4 regions of the Faecalimicrobium sp. JNUCC 81 genome follow, and region 4 is predicted to be linked to each of the others. Evidence: riboswitches for the same ligand, from Rfam matches in the RefSeq annotation. Region 4 holds a riboswitch; each other region holds the start of a gene.
The links. Region 4 has a riboswitch for S-adenosylmethionine ahead of JNUCC81_RS07090 (Na+/H+ antiporter NhaC family protein). Riboswitches for the same ligand answer to the same signal wherever they lie in the genome.

Region 1 (3,690 bases), 1.3 Mb from region 4:
GATGAGCCTTTAGCATGTGTTGCAAAAGGAACAGGAAGTGCATTAGGGTCTTTAGACTTACTTGAAACAGGTGGTACCTTTAGAAGAAAATAAAATTTAGGGAGGTATTTCAATGTTAAATATAGATCAAATAAAAGAGTTAATACCACATAGATATCCATTTTTGTTAGTGGACAAGGTTATAGAATTAGAAGAAGGAAAAAAAGCAGTAGGTATTAAAAATGTTACAGCTAATGAACCATTTTTCCAAGGCCACTTTCCAGAATATCCTATAATGCCAGGGGTTTTAATTGTTGAAGCTATGGCTCAAGTAGGGGCAGTAGCTATGATGTCTATAGAAGAAAATAAAGGTAAATTAGGTGTATTTGCAGGTATAGATAAGGTAAGATTTAAAAAAGAAGTAAGACCTGGGGATACATTAATTATGGAAGTTGAAATGCTATCTTTAAGAAGAAACATTGGTAAGGCTACAGCAAAAGCTTACGTTGGAGAAGAACTTGCTTGTAGCGGAGAATTAATGTTTGCTCTTGTACAAAAATAAAATAAAAGTCCTAAAATTTAGGACTTTTTAAAATAAATATTATACTCGCCCTATTATATTAGACTTATCTAATATAATGGGGCGAGTTTTTTTGAGTAACATGTTGGCGAATATTTTGAGTAACGTGTTGACGAATATTTTAGGTAGAAAGTAATAGAGCTAACGAAATTACTTCGGCTAATTCTATTATGAAGCTAAGGCGCACATTATTAAATGAAAATCTATTATTTTCATCTATCTTATCAACTATTCCTACAATAGAATGGTTTCCTATTTGAGGTAATTTTTTTCCAACACCTTTTCCAGGTAAAATTGGGCCTTCTCTTATTTGTATATTACCTATGCTACTTTTTGACCCTAAACATGCATCTATAGCTAAAAAATTTCCATTTGGATGAATCTGTTTTATGTGATCAATAGATTCGTATATATTTAAAGCGTGGATAGGATTATCTAATGTTCCGTAAACGGGGTATTTAAAATCACTATTTTGCAACATTGTACCAACTAATGGTCCGAGAGCGTCTCCGATAGCTCTGTCTGTTCCTATGCAAACTACAACTGTATTTTCATCGATTAAATCTTTAAGTATTGAACTTAATACTTCTACAACGTTCTCTTTTTTATAATTCACTTTGGCTAAATACATAGGCACCCCCCTTCAAAAAAATATATGAATTTTTAATTTAAAAAATACCTATCTTAGGTTACATAATATATAATATGAAAATGGTATTAAATAGGATACTATATAGTTGATATAGTACAAGCAAGAATATTCCAAATGATAAATTTGATTTAAAATTATTGACAGGATTTTATAAAGATAGTAATATATAAATTAATGAGATATATAATATAAAGAACTTAATAACTTTCTTGATTACCTTATCAAGAGCGGCGGAGGGATAGGCCCTGTGAAGCCCAGCAACCACCCATTTGGGAAAAGGTGCTAAATCCTACAAGACTAAATAGTCTTGAGAGATGAGGTTAGTTAATTAATGTATTGAATATACAAAATTAACCTCTTCTTGCATAAGAAGAGGTTTTTTAATTATTAAACTATTACCTCTAATATATAGCGTAAGATTTCAGATATATAAAGTTAAATTAACTAAGAGTATTCATAATTGGACTAGCATAGGGGATGAATCAAACCCCGAAATTATAAATTAAGGAGGAATTAAAATGGCAAGACATTTATTTACATCAGAATCAGTAACAGAAGGGCATCCAGATAAAATATGTGACCAAATATCAGATGCAATATTAGATGAATTATTAAAGCAAGATCCACTATCAAGAGTTGCTTGTGAGACTACAGTAACAACGGGGCTTGTATTAGTAGCGGGAGAAATAACAACAAAAGCATATGCTGATATACCTAAAATAGTAAGAGAAACAGTAAGAGAAATAGGATACGATAGAGCAAAATATGGATTTGACTGTGACACTTGTGCAGTTATAACTTCTATAGATGAACAATCAGGGGATATAGCTATGGGTGTTGATGAAGCATTAGAAAATAGAGATGGACAAACAGCAGAAGATGAAATAGAAAAAGTAGGTGCAGGTGACCAAGGTATAATGTTTGGTTTTGCTTGTAACGAAACAGAGGAATTAATGCCACTTCCAATATCTTTAGCTCATAAATTAGCTAGAAGATTAACAGAAGTTAGAAAAAATTCTACATTAGATTACTTAAGACCAGATGGAAAAACTCAAGTAACAGTAGAATACGAAGGAAATACTCCAGTAAGAGTTCATACAGTACTTATATCTACTCAACATGGAGAAGAAGTAACTAGTGAAACAATAAGAGAAGACTTAATAAATCATGTAATAAAAGCAGTTATACCAGCTAATTTATTAGACGAAGAAACTAAGATATATATAAATCCAACGGGAAGATTCGTTGTTGGTGGTCCTCAAGGAGATACAGGTCTTACAGGAAGAAAAATAATAATAGATACTTACGGAGGATACTCAAGACACGGTGGTGGAGCATTCTCAGGAAAAGATGCTACAAAAGTTGATAGATCTGCAGCTTACGCTGCAAGATATGTAGCTAAGAATATAGTTGCAGCTGGGCTTGCTGACAAGTGTGAAATAGAACTTGCATATGCAATAGGTGTAGCAAGACCACTTTCTATATTTATAGATACGTTTGGAACTGGAAAAGTATCTGAAGAAATATTAGTTAAATTAGTTGAAAAGAACTTTGACTTAAGACCAGGTGCAATAATAAGAGACTTAGACTTAAGACAACCAATATTCAAAAGTACAGCAGCTTATGGACACTTTGGTAGAACTGATATAGATTTACCATGGGAAAGAACAGATAAAGCTCAAATTTTAAGAAAAGAAGCTCTAGGACAATAATATAAATTAGATTTATAAATAAAGCCCCTTAAAGTAATATTACTTTAAGGGGTGATTTTATTTTATATAAAAGGTATAATAATTACAACTTAAGTACAGTATAGAAATATTATTTGTTGTAGGAGAAAAGTATGGAAAGATTAGAAGGAATGATAAGTGATATAGTATTCAAAAATGAGGATAATGGATACACCATAGCCCATTTAGCTAACTCTAATAGTGAAGTTGTAATAGTCGGATGTATGCCAACTTTATCAGTTGGAGAAAGCATAGAAGTAGAGGGGAAATGGATAAATCACAAAACTTATGGAACTCAGTTTGAGGTAAATAAATTTATGCCAGTAACGCCATCATCACTCGAAGGAATTTATGTATATCTGGCATCGGGTATGATACATGGAATAGGTGAAAAAATGGCGAAAAGGATTATAGATAAATTTGGAGTTAATACTTTAGATATAATACAAAATAGTCCTGAAAGATTACAAGAAGTAGAAGGTATAGGAAGTAAGAAGATAAATCAAATAGTCAAAAGTTATGAAGAAAATAGAGAACTTAGAAATATAATTATTGAATTATCACCTTATGGAATTACTCCTAATTACTGTATGAAAATATATAAAAAATACAAAAATAAGGCTATTGAAGTTATAAATAGAAATCCATATAAGTTAGCGGAAGATATAAGAGGTATCGGGTTTAAAATAGCTGATGATATAGCGAATAAAATAGGAATAGAAAAGAATTCTAAAGATAGAATTTGCCAA
Region 2 (3,690 bases), 960 kb from region 4:
AGACTCTCCCTTAAATACTTTATTTATAGCATCTTTTATTTCTTGTGACTGATAAGCTTTTACTACCTTTTTATAAATATCATTATCTTTATCTTTACTTCTTACTGCAATTAAATTTATATATGGCTTTGACGTCTCTAAGCTTGAATCTTCAATAAATAAAGCATCATTTGTTGGTGATAATTTAGCATTTACAGCTACTCCACTATTTATAACTGCTACATCAATATCTTGAAGTGATCTTGGTATTTGAGTTGCTACTAATTCTTTTATTTCAAGATTTTTAGGGTTTTCAGCTATATCTTTAAGAGTTGGAAGTAAACCTACATCTTCTTTTAGTTTTATTAATCCTGCATTTTGAAGAAGTATTAAAGCTCTTCCTAGGTTTGTAGCATCATTTGGAACTGCAATTGTCGATTTATCTTTAATTTCATCAAGTGATTTTAATTTCCCAGGATATATTGCCATTGGTGCAAATACTGTATCTCCAATAGCTGTTAATTCTAATTTTCTCTCATTTTTAAAATTTTCTAAATATGCGTGATGTTGAAACGCATTTAAATCAATTTCTCCCTCATCAAGTGCTATATTTGGCTTTATATAATCAGAGAAACTAATTATTTCTAAGTTTATATCTTCTTTTTTTAATTTTTCTTTTACTAAATTCCATATTTCATGTTCTTCACCTGTAACTCCTAGCTTTACAGTTTTTTTATCGCTATCTTGTGTGTTAGTACATCCTACTAAACTAACTATTGATATTATTATTGTTAAAAGTAATGTAATTATTTTTTTCATATTAAAATTCCTCCTTTAAATTAATGACTAAGTTTTTTAAGTAGTATATCTCCAAATCCTTGAACAATATTTACTAAAATAAGAAGTATTATTACCGTTACTATCATTACATCAGTTTGAAAATATTGGTATCCATATCTTATTGCAAAGTCTCCAAGTCCACCACCACCAACAGTTCCAGCCATTGCTGATAATCCAATCAAGCTTATTGTTGTTATAGTAATAGCATATACAATTCCAGTAAGAGCCTCTGGTAACATAACTCTATAAATTATTTCAATTGGACTTGAACCCATAGATTGAGCTGCTTCAATTACGCCACTATCTATGTCTAAAATTACCGATTCAATTTGTCTTGCAACAAATGGTGTTGAGCTAAATATAAGTGGTACTAATGCTCCTAATGTACCTATAGTGGTTCCTACAACAAGTCTAGTAATTGGCATTATTGCTGCTAATAAAATAATAAATGGTATGGAGCGTAGAGTATTTATTATTTTACCTAAAATATTATTTATAATTTTATTTTCTAATATTCCACCTTTTCTTGTTGCTACAAGCGTTACTCCTATAGGGAACCCTATTAATGTTGAAACTATTCCCGATACAAAAACCATATATAATGTCTCAAATAATGCTTTTATCATTTCAGGATAAAGATTAACTACATTGGGTATTAGTGTTTTTAATGTTTCTATCATAGTCAATTACCTCCAAACTAATATTATGTTCTTTAAGATACTTATCTGCATTTAGTATATTTTCAATTTGACCACTTAACTTTACAATTAAATTTCCTATTGGAACATTTTTTACCATTTCTATATTTCCAAATAATATACTTGCGTCGATTTTAAACTTTCTTGATATTTTTGATATAAATGCCTGACCTGTATTTTGACCAACAAAAGAAATTTTAGCTAAAACTTCATCTTCACTTATATCTTGAATAAATAAGTCTTTTTTTAATAAATCATATATTTTATTATTTTGAAATAAAGTTGAAATAAAGTCTTTTGTAACATTAGCTTTTGGATTTGAAAATATTTCAAGTATATCTCCGTTTTCAACTATATTCCCATTTTCCATAACCGCAATTTTATCACATATTTCTTTTACTACATTCATCTCATGTGTGATTATAACTACTGTTAAATTAAGCTTTTCATTAATATCTTTTAATAAATTAAGTATTGAATGTGTTGTTTGAGGATCAAGGGCTGAAGTTGCTTCATCGCATAAAAGTACTTTTGGATTATTTGCTAGTGCCCTTGCAATTGCAACTCTTTGCTTTTGACCTCCACTTAACTGAGATGGATAACTAGTTGCCTTATCACTTAATCCGACTAATTCTAAGAGTTCGCTAACCCTTAATTTTATTTCATTCTTGCACAATCCATTTCCTTTTAATGGATATTCTATGTTTTGAAACACAGTTTTTGACTTCATAAGATTAAAATGTTGAAAAATCATACCTATGTTTTTTCTACTTTCTCTTAATTCTTTATTTGATAAAAGTGTAATATCTTTATCTCCTATAAAAACTTCTCCACATGTTGGCCTTTCAAGTAAATTTATACAACGAACTAATGTACTTTTCCCAGCTCCACTAAATCCAATTATTCCGCATATTTCTCCTTCCTTAATCTCTAAATTTACACCCTTTAATGCTTCAACCACATTTTTTCCTGATACATATGTTTTTTTTATATTTTTTAGTTTAATCAAATACATTCCCTCCTTTTTAACCAAATAAAAAATCTTCTTCCCAAAAATGAGAAGAAGATTTTTAACGTTTATATTAATATACTTCCCCTCATCTTTCAGGATTAAAATCCTGTTGGAATTAGCACCACACCATTTAAGGTAGGTTGCTGAGACGTCATAGGGCCATTCCCTCGGTCTCTCTTGATAAGGTTTTTTATTTAATTTTCAAAATATTTTTATTTATGAAACTAATTGTATATTTTAAAACATACATTGTCAATTATAAAATTTTATTTATATATATTTTTTTATTTTCTTTATACCACAAGCACTTTCTCTTATTGTAACTTCTTTACTTAAACATATATTCTAACTGTTTATATCTTTATGCTTAAAAGTATTGTAACAATGTAAAAGTTCTCTACTATCAAATATGTACTTTCCACTTATCTGAGTATAATAAGTCCCTGTAGATTCATATATATCCTTTACTTTTTGAGTTAAATTTTTATGGTAATATCTTAATTCTTTGTACTCTTTTTTTAATTTATCTGCAGTAAGCCAAATTTTATTTGATGATATATCAGCTAATTTGACATTTTCAAATTTAATATCATTTTTTTGACCATATACATATAGCTCTGCCATTATATCTTGTAAGTTTTCGTTAGTAAGATCCCTTTTTAATTTTATGTAAGTAATTGCCCCCATACCATCAATACCTCTTTCTTCTAATCTTTCTTGTTTTATTAAGGCATCTAATGGTTGACGTTTTATATACACATAAGATTTATCTTCAAGGACATAAGAACCTCTATTATACTTAGCCGGTTTATATACAACAAGTATTGGACAGTATTCTCCGCCAACTTCTTCATCATTAAAATCAATTATATCTTCCTTATTGTTTAAATCATACTCACTAGACATACTTCCATATCTAGACTTTGATTTTAATGAATACATTTTAGAATTTTTAACACTATCTATTATCTCTTTTAAATAGTACTTATCTATAACACCACTATTATCGTATGAATTATTTATATAATTTTTTTTAACTTCTTCTCTCATAGAATTTATTTCTTCTATATCTATACCAAAGTATGACACTAGTACTTTAAATCTTTCTTCTAATTTATATATATCTGTATTTATGTAAGGTAGGATTTTATGTAAATTGTC
Region 3 (3,690 bases), 1.4 Mb from region 4:
ATAGACTTTATCCATATATATTTCACTAAATATTGAGTTTTTTAAATTTGTATGTATAAAGCTCACATTATATAAATTAACATTTTGAAATACGCTATTTTCCATATAGCAACTTTTAAAGTAGCAGTTTTTAAATTTACTTTTATTATTAAATATACTTATATCTCCATTTGAATTATAGAAAAAGCAATTTTCAAAAGATATATTTTTAAAATTACAGTTTAAAAATGTTGTTCCTAAAAAAGAACAATTGTTAAATTTAATATTATTAAATTGACAGCTTCTAAAAATATTGTATTTAAATTCAATATCAGTTAATACTTTAGTTTTTTTTAAATTGCCTTTATCATTATTACCTATCAATTTACTTTCAAATGTTTTTATTATAATCTCTTTTTTATTTTCTATATTACAAACATCATCTCTAAAAGATAAATTATTCTCTTCAAATAAATTAAGCTGAAAATAATACCTTTTTTTATTCTCAGCTTCTCTTTTTATTAAATCATTATTAACATCTTTTCTAATTTTATCAAAATTATAAACTTGCATCTAATCACCCTATAATATTTTTAACATCTTTATTTAATAATACTTTGTTTTTTTTATAAATCCTTTATTTATAGAATACTTGTCTATGTTTTTTAATATAAATATAATACGTTGATAAAATTAATTGAAATATTTAAGGGAGGTTGTTTATGAATATTAATATTAACGAATTAGAAGAAAGCTTACCTAAAGAATGTTGCTCTTTTTGCACTCATCTTTCTTTAGATGGTCCAGATAAAGATTATCAATATAGTATAAAATGTATAATGCTTGATGCTTTGCCAGAGTCAAATAAACGTTGCGAATTTTTTTCTCCAGAAAATAGTACTTTAACTACCGAGGATTTAGACAACCTATATATTAATTATCTAGAAGCTTGTATAAAAATAAATTACGATAATTATTTAAACTCTATCCACTTTAAATTATTTAAAGAAAAAGCTTTGTCTTATTACAATAATAAATGTGTTCTTTGTGGCTCAAGTGATAATTTAGAAGTCCACCATGTTAATAAAAAATTTGGACGCGAAAATTTAGATGATGTTTTCGTTGTCTGTTCTGATTGTATTGCTAAATAATTAATAATACTTGTTATAAAAAATAATTTATCTCCACATACTAAGGTAGAAATAAATTTGTAGGAGGTATTTTAAAATGATAAATAGTAATTTAAACTGTTCGGCTACTAGCTGTGCTCATAACAACGCTGGAGGATGTTTTGCAGGAGGTATAAATGTAGATGGACGTAAAGCTACTACTACTGGACATACTAATTGTGCATCTTATGTAGATAAAGCTAGCGCTGGATTTACAAGTTCTGCTAATGAGTGTGATTGTGTAAGTACACAAAACATTCATTGTAAAGCTACTAACTGTAAATATAATGAAAGTGAGCTATGTAAGGCGGACCAAGTTCATATAAACAATGATAGTAATGCAAGTTGTGAAACTTTCATATCTAGATAATAAAAAATAGTACTGAATAAATTTATTCAGTACTATTTTTTATTTATGCTATTTTACCTTCTTTTCTTTTTTCCTTAATATCCGATAATTTAGGGAATCCAAAAGCTATAGCTAATATTCCAAATAACCCCATCAGAATTGGATAATGTAAGTATCTTAAAATCTCAACTGGAGATATTGCTGCTAATCCTGCAGCTGTTAATATTTGAGCTCCATATGGAATCATTCCTTGACAACAAGAAGAGAAAATATCTAATATACTTGCTGATCTTCTTGGATCTATATCAAATTCTTGTGCTATATCTTTAGCTAATGGCCCTGCCATAACTATTGCTATAGTATTATTTGCTGTACATAAGTCAACTAAAGCTACAAGTGCTGCGATTCCAAATTCAGCGCCTTTTTTATTTTTTATTCTACTTGTTATAAAATGTAGTACAAAATCTATTCCACCATTAAACTTTATAAGTTCAACAATTCCGCCTATTACTATAGACATCATACATAATTCATACATTCCTGACATACCCTGTGATGCAGAATCTATAAATCCAAATACATCAAATGATCCTGTTGATATTCCTATTATTGCTGATACAAATATTCCCATTGGAAGTAATTTAAATACATTCATTCCAAGTAATGCTCCAGCTAATACTATAATGTATGGAACTACTTTTATTATTTGATAACTATAGTTTTCCGATAATACTACGTTATATCCTGATGTATTTATTCCAAGTATTATAGTTGTTATTATAGCTGCTGGTAAAACTATTAAGAAATTAACCTTAAATTTATCTTTAAGCTCGCACCCTTGAGTTCTAACTGCAGTTATAGTTGTGTCAGATATCATAGATAAATTGTCTCCAAACATAGCTCCACCTATTACTGCTCCTATCACTAAAGCCATTGGTATTCCAGTTTTTTCTGATATACCTATTCCTACTGGTGCTATTGCTGCTATTGTTCCCATTGATGTTCCCATTGAAACAGATATAAAACAACCTATAACAAATAATCCTACTACTACAAGATTTGGTGGTAATATTGATAAGCTTAGGTTTACAGTAGCATCAACTCCACCCATGGCCTTTGAAACACTTCCAAATGTACCTGCCAATAAGAAAATCATACACATCAATATAATATCAGGCTTTCCTGCTCCCTTGCAAAACACATCTATTTTTGTAGAAAATAATTCTTTTTTATTTAACATTAATGCAACGCCAGCCGATATAATAAATGCAACTAATACTGGCATTTTATAGAAATCACCTGTTATAATTCCCGTTCCTAAAAATAATAATAAAAATACTCCTAATGGTAATAATGCCAATGCATTACCCTTTTTTATTTCTTTTTCCATACATGTCGCCTCCTCTTATGTTCTAATTAATATATAAAAAAGCCTGAGAATAAACTCAGGCTATAATAAGCAATTATTTACTCATCTTTCAGCTATTAGCTGCAGGATTTAGCACCAATGTATATTAAATATACTGGTTGCCGGGTTTCAAAGGGCCAGCCCCTCCACCTCTCTTGATAAGGAGTATTTAATTTTTCTCTTGCTATTTTTTTATAATACTATAATTGTCTAAATATTTCAAGTATTTTTGATTTTTTTAATAATTATTTTTTTAATAATTTTATCAACATTAGTTTTATGCTTTAGCTAGTTCATTTTCTTCATATACTCTAGCATTTTCTTCTCCTAATAATACCCTTAAAATTCCTAAAGATAAAGACTCAAGTTCATTTTCACCTGGAATAATGTCTACTGGTGCTATAAAATCTACTCTTTGTTTAATCATAGAAGTTATCATATTTGAATAAGCAATTCCACCTGTAATAACTATTGCATCAACTTTTCCCTCTACAACCGTTGCTAATTCACCTATACTTTTAGAAACTTGATATGCCATTGCTTTGTGAACAAGTTTTGCCTTTTCATTACCTTTATTTATCATTTTTTCTACGTCTCTAACATCAACCGTTCCTAAATACGATACTATACCACCATTTCCTCTTATCATTTTTAGCATTTCTCTATGTGAGTATTCTCCTGAAAAACATCTATCTATGATTTTTTTACAAGGCACTCTTCCAGCTCTTTCTGGTGAAAATGATCCTTCATCATCTGATACAATATCTACCATCTTACCTTTTTTG
Region 4 (3,690 bases):
TGCTTTTATAAACTCCATTTTAGTATCCTCCACGTTTTATGCATTATAACTTATTTGTATAAAATTTAATTATTAATAATATCTGATTTAATATTTTCTGTCCCTGGAATTGTAAATATAATAGATATAATCCCACATACTATCATAAGCATTGGATAAAACATATAAGGTACAATAGTAAATGGAGATACTCCTGCAAGAGATGATGCAACTAATAGTTGTCCTCCATATGGTATTATTCCTTGAAACGCACTAGAAAATATATCTAATAAACTAGCGCTTTTTCTAGGGTCGATATCAAATTCATCAGAAATTTCTTTTGCAATAGGTCCTACCATAATTATAGATATAGTATTATTAGCTGTACAGATATCTGCTAAACTAACAAGAGCTGCTATTCCAAATTCTGCACCTTTTTTATTTTTTATTTTACTTTTAGTAAATGAAAGTAACCACTCTATTCCGCCATTTACCTTTATAAGTTCCACTAATCCTCCTATAACTATTGATATCATAGCTAGATTTTGCATGCCTACCATACCTTCAAAACTGACTTCAAATAATCCCCCTATATTAAATGATTCAGTTATAATTCCGATTAATCCACTAATTAATATTCCACTAGTTAAAACCACAAAAACATTTACACCTAATAATGCCATTAATAAAACTAAAATATATGGAATTATTTTTATTAATGAATAAGATGTATCTCCACTTATATTTCCACTTCCCGAACCTATAACTATAAATATAATAGCTGTTAATATTGCTGCTGGAAGTACTATTTTAAAGTTAGTTTTAAACTTATCTTTCATATTACAATTTTGAGTATTAGCTGCTGCTATAGTTGTATCCGATATCATCGATAAATTATCTCCAAACATAGCTCCACCGATTATAGCTCCTAAGCAAAGAGTTAATCCTATTGAAGTTTTATCTGAAATCCCTACAGCAATAGGTACAAGAGCTACTACTGTTCCTGTTGATGTTCCCATAGATGTTGATACAAAACATGATACTAAGAACATTCCTACTACCAAAAGGTTTGGTGGCAATATTGACATTCCAAAATTAACTGTTGATTCTACTCCTCCCATAGCTTTTGTAACTGAACCAAATGCACCTGCTAATAAAAATATTACACACATTAACATAACATTAGAATTTCCTGCTCCATTAGTAAATACTTCTAGCTTTGTATTTAAATCTCTTTTATTATCTATTAATATTGCTACACCAACTGATATAAAAAATCCAACCAAAATAGGCATTTTAGAAAAATCTCCTGTTATTAATGCTGTGGATACAAATAATAGTATAAAAACTGCTAATGGTGCTAATGCTACTGGATTTCCACTTATTTTCTTATTCATACAATACCCCCTGTTATATTTTTAGATTCTAATAAAAAATTCGCTTTGCTCATGTCGCCAACGACCTAAAAACCAGGTCCATTGCTCAAGTTTAGATGATATCAAATTGTAACTTATCAACAAAACAGATAAATTATAATTTACTTATAATTAAAATAATTAAAAAAAGCTTAAGTATAAACTTAAGCTTTTTAGCGAATTTATACTTATCTTTCAGCTTTGTGCTGCAGGATTTAGCACCATTGCATATTTAATATGCTGGTTGCCGGGTTTCAAAGGGCCAGTCCCTCCACCTCTCTAAATAAGTTTATTTATTTGTTATAGTAATCTAATAAATATAAGGTGTCAATTATAAAAAATAAATGATATATAATATTTATTTTTTATAATATTTAAAACTTTGTATAAATATATTACTAATTATATGTCCATACTATTTAATATTTCTTTAAGAGCTTTTAGTTCATCAACTGTAAAAGTTAATCCTTTACCCATCTTCTCGTGTTCTTCATCCCATTCTCTTATATCATATTTAGCTTTATTATTATTCCAGCTAACTAAGTTTAGCTCCTTTTTCCATCCTTTTGATGATTCTGAAATAACTCCATATTCATACTCTATATCAAATTTAATATTTGCCATATTTATATCTCCTTTATACTTAGTTTGTATTTTGAGCTGCTAATTTATATTGGTTTTCTCCTATTTTTTCAATATCAACTATAACAAACTTATCTTTAACCCAATTATCACTAGACTTAATTCCGTTTCCAGTTGTAAAGTAGTCAACATATCCATCAACTGACTGTATATCATAGTTCATACTAACTCTAAAATCGCCATTCTCTAAACCACTTTTAAAAGTAACATTTTTTACCTTATAATTTTTTAATATATTAATATATTCTCCAGATTCTACTTTAATATTTCCATAATCGTATGCTAAAAGGATTTCAAATAACTTTTTAGCTATCTTTTTTTTATCAGTCTCTGAAGTTTCTATTACACTTGTGTGGTTTCCTATTTTTAAACGTCCTTCTCCTATATTATCATAGCTTTCCTTGCTTAATAGATCCTTCCACAAATTTAAATCTTGTGGTAATTTTCTTAAATCAGTTTTTATAACTTCTTCTATTTGACTTCTATTGTAAGTGTATATAACACCATGTTCTTCTCCTAGCTTTATATTAACTATATCAAGATTATCAACTAATGCAAATAATATAACTGAATTAGTATAAAGTAAATTTGTTATATTATTTTCTTTATATTCATTACCTAATTTATAATTAACAGTAATTTCATAAGGCTGTTTGTCTGTTTGCAAACTAAAACCATCCTTTGAATTATTTCCCGGCAAATACTCTAAAATATTTGAAATTTTAGAAGAGTTACCTATTTTTGTACCTTTAAATTTTGATAATTCATTTAAATCAATACTACTTTCTTTCTTTATATCTTTATTAACTTTAATATTCAAATTCTCTTTAGATTCACAACCTACTAGACCTATTGCACTTGTTATTATCATAATTGAAGTAATTATGCTAGCTATTTTCTTCATATATCGTCTCCTTATCTTCTATGTAGTATACATTTTAGTAAAATTTTTCGAATATAAGAATAATTTTTAATTGCTCTTCTAAATTAAATCCTAAATTTCCCATATATCTAATTATACCATTATGTTTTGAGTTATTATCATCAAGTTGAATTTATCTATCACTTATATGCTTTTATTTCTAACTTCTAATTTAACCAATCTCCTCAATGCTATAGATAAATTTCATATATCTTTCAAATATGATATGTATGAAAGTATAGACTCTATAAATAAAAAAATCAATATTATCAACATTATTGTAACTTTATCTTCATATTATAACTATAATTAACAAGAATTCTTAGGTAATACTATATTAATAAATAAAAAAAGAAGGCCCAAGCCTTCTTCTTTTATTTATTATTTTTTACTAATGTTACTTTTGAATTATCTAATCCATCTATTATAAAATCAAATTCATCTAATTTTTCATATTGACTAACATCAAAAGTGATAGAAACATAATCTTTTCCATCTTTACTCTCCATCCATCCTGGCCTTTCACTTCTGTATTCTTTACCATTTTTATCTACTAATTTTGCATTTAACATTATAAGTTCATCTATCGGCTCATTAACCACAAAATCTATCTTTATTCCAGTTGCAAATCCTTTTGCTTCAATTATTTCTACTTTTTCATTTTTATCTTTAGCTACATAACTTACTTCTTTATTATTTATAATAAAATCATTAAAATCTAATTTTAAATCC

Region 1: linked by a shared signal. The riboswitch ahead of metK (methionine adenosyltransferase) and the one ahead of JNUCC81_RS07090 (Na+/H+ antiporter NhaC family protein) in region 4 are both predicted to bind S-adenosylmethionine.
Region 2: linked by a shared signal. The riboswitch ahead of JNUCC81_RS11960 (methionine ABC transporter ATP-binding protein) and the one ahead of JNUCC81_RS07090 (Na+/H+ antiporter NhaC family protein) in region 4 are both predicted to bind S-adenosylmethionine.
Region 3: linked by a shared signal. The riboswitch ahead of JNUCC81_RS14055 (Na+/H+ antiporter NhaC family protein) and the one ahead of JNUCC81_RS07090 (Na+/H+ antiporter NhaC family protein) in region 4 are both predicted to bind S-adenosylmethionine.

What each region holds. Positions count from the first base shown of each region.
Region 1 covers NZ_CM132203.1:162,357-166,046, forward strand. Annotated here, with positions in the region: gene mreB (rod shape-determining protein) at 1-93, shown strand, start outside; gene fabZ (3-hydroxyacyl-ACP dehydratase FabZ) at 113-541, shown strand; gene yyaC (spore protease YyaC) at 681-1,190, opposite strand; SAM riboswitch class I at 1,427-1,532, shown strand; gene metK (methionine adenosyltransferase) at 1,730-2,923, shown strand; gene recD2 (SF1B family DNA helicase RecD2) at 3,055-3,690, shown strand, end outside.
Region 2 covers NZ_CM132203.1:2,388,132-2,391,821, forward strand. Annotated here, with positions in the region: gene JNUCC81_RS11950 (MetQ/NlpA family ABC transporter substrate-binding protein) at 1-798, opposite strand, end outside; gene JNUCC81_RS11955 (methionine ABC transporter permease) at 819-1,499, opposite strand; gene JNUCC81_RS11960 (methionine ABC transporter ATP-binding protein) at 1,459-2,532, opposite strand; SAM riboswitch class I at 2,612-2,716, opposite strand; gene JNUCC81_RS11965 (hypothetical protein) at 2,875-3,690, opposite strand, start outside.
Region 3 covers NZ_CM132203.1:2,800,943-2,804,632, forward strand. Annotated here, with positions in the region: gene JNUCC81_RS14040 (ion channel) at 1-552, opposite strand, end outside; gene JNUCC81_RS14045 (hypothetical protein) at 702-1,130, shown strand; gene JNUCC81_RS14050 (DUF1540 domain-containing protein) at 1,207-1,518, shown strand; gene JNUCC81_RS14055 (Na+/H+ antiporter NhaC family protein) at 1,562-2,887, opposite strand; SAM riboswitch class I at 2,966-3,070, opposite strand; gene buk (butyrate kinase) at 3,183-3,690, opposite strand, start outside.
Region 4 covers NZ_CM132203.1:1,426,427-1,430,116, reverse strand. Annotated here, with positions in the region: gene JNUCC81_RS07095 (radical SAM protein) at 1-18, opposite strand, end outside; gene JNUCC81_RS07090 (Na+/H+ antiporter NhaC family protein) at 66-1,376, opposite strand; SAM riboswitch class I at 1,580-1,684, opposite strand; gene JNUCC81_RS07085 (YdbC family protein) at 1,797-2,018, opposite strand; gene JNUCC81_RS07080 (DUF4825 domain-containing protein) at 2,038-2,940, opposite strand; gene JNUCC81_RS07075 (DUF4179 domain-containing protein) at 3,333-3,690, opposite strand, start outside.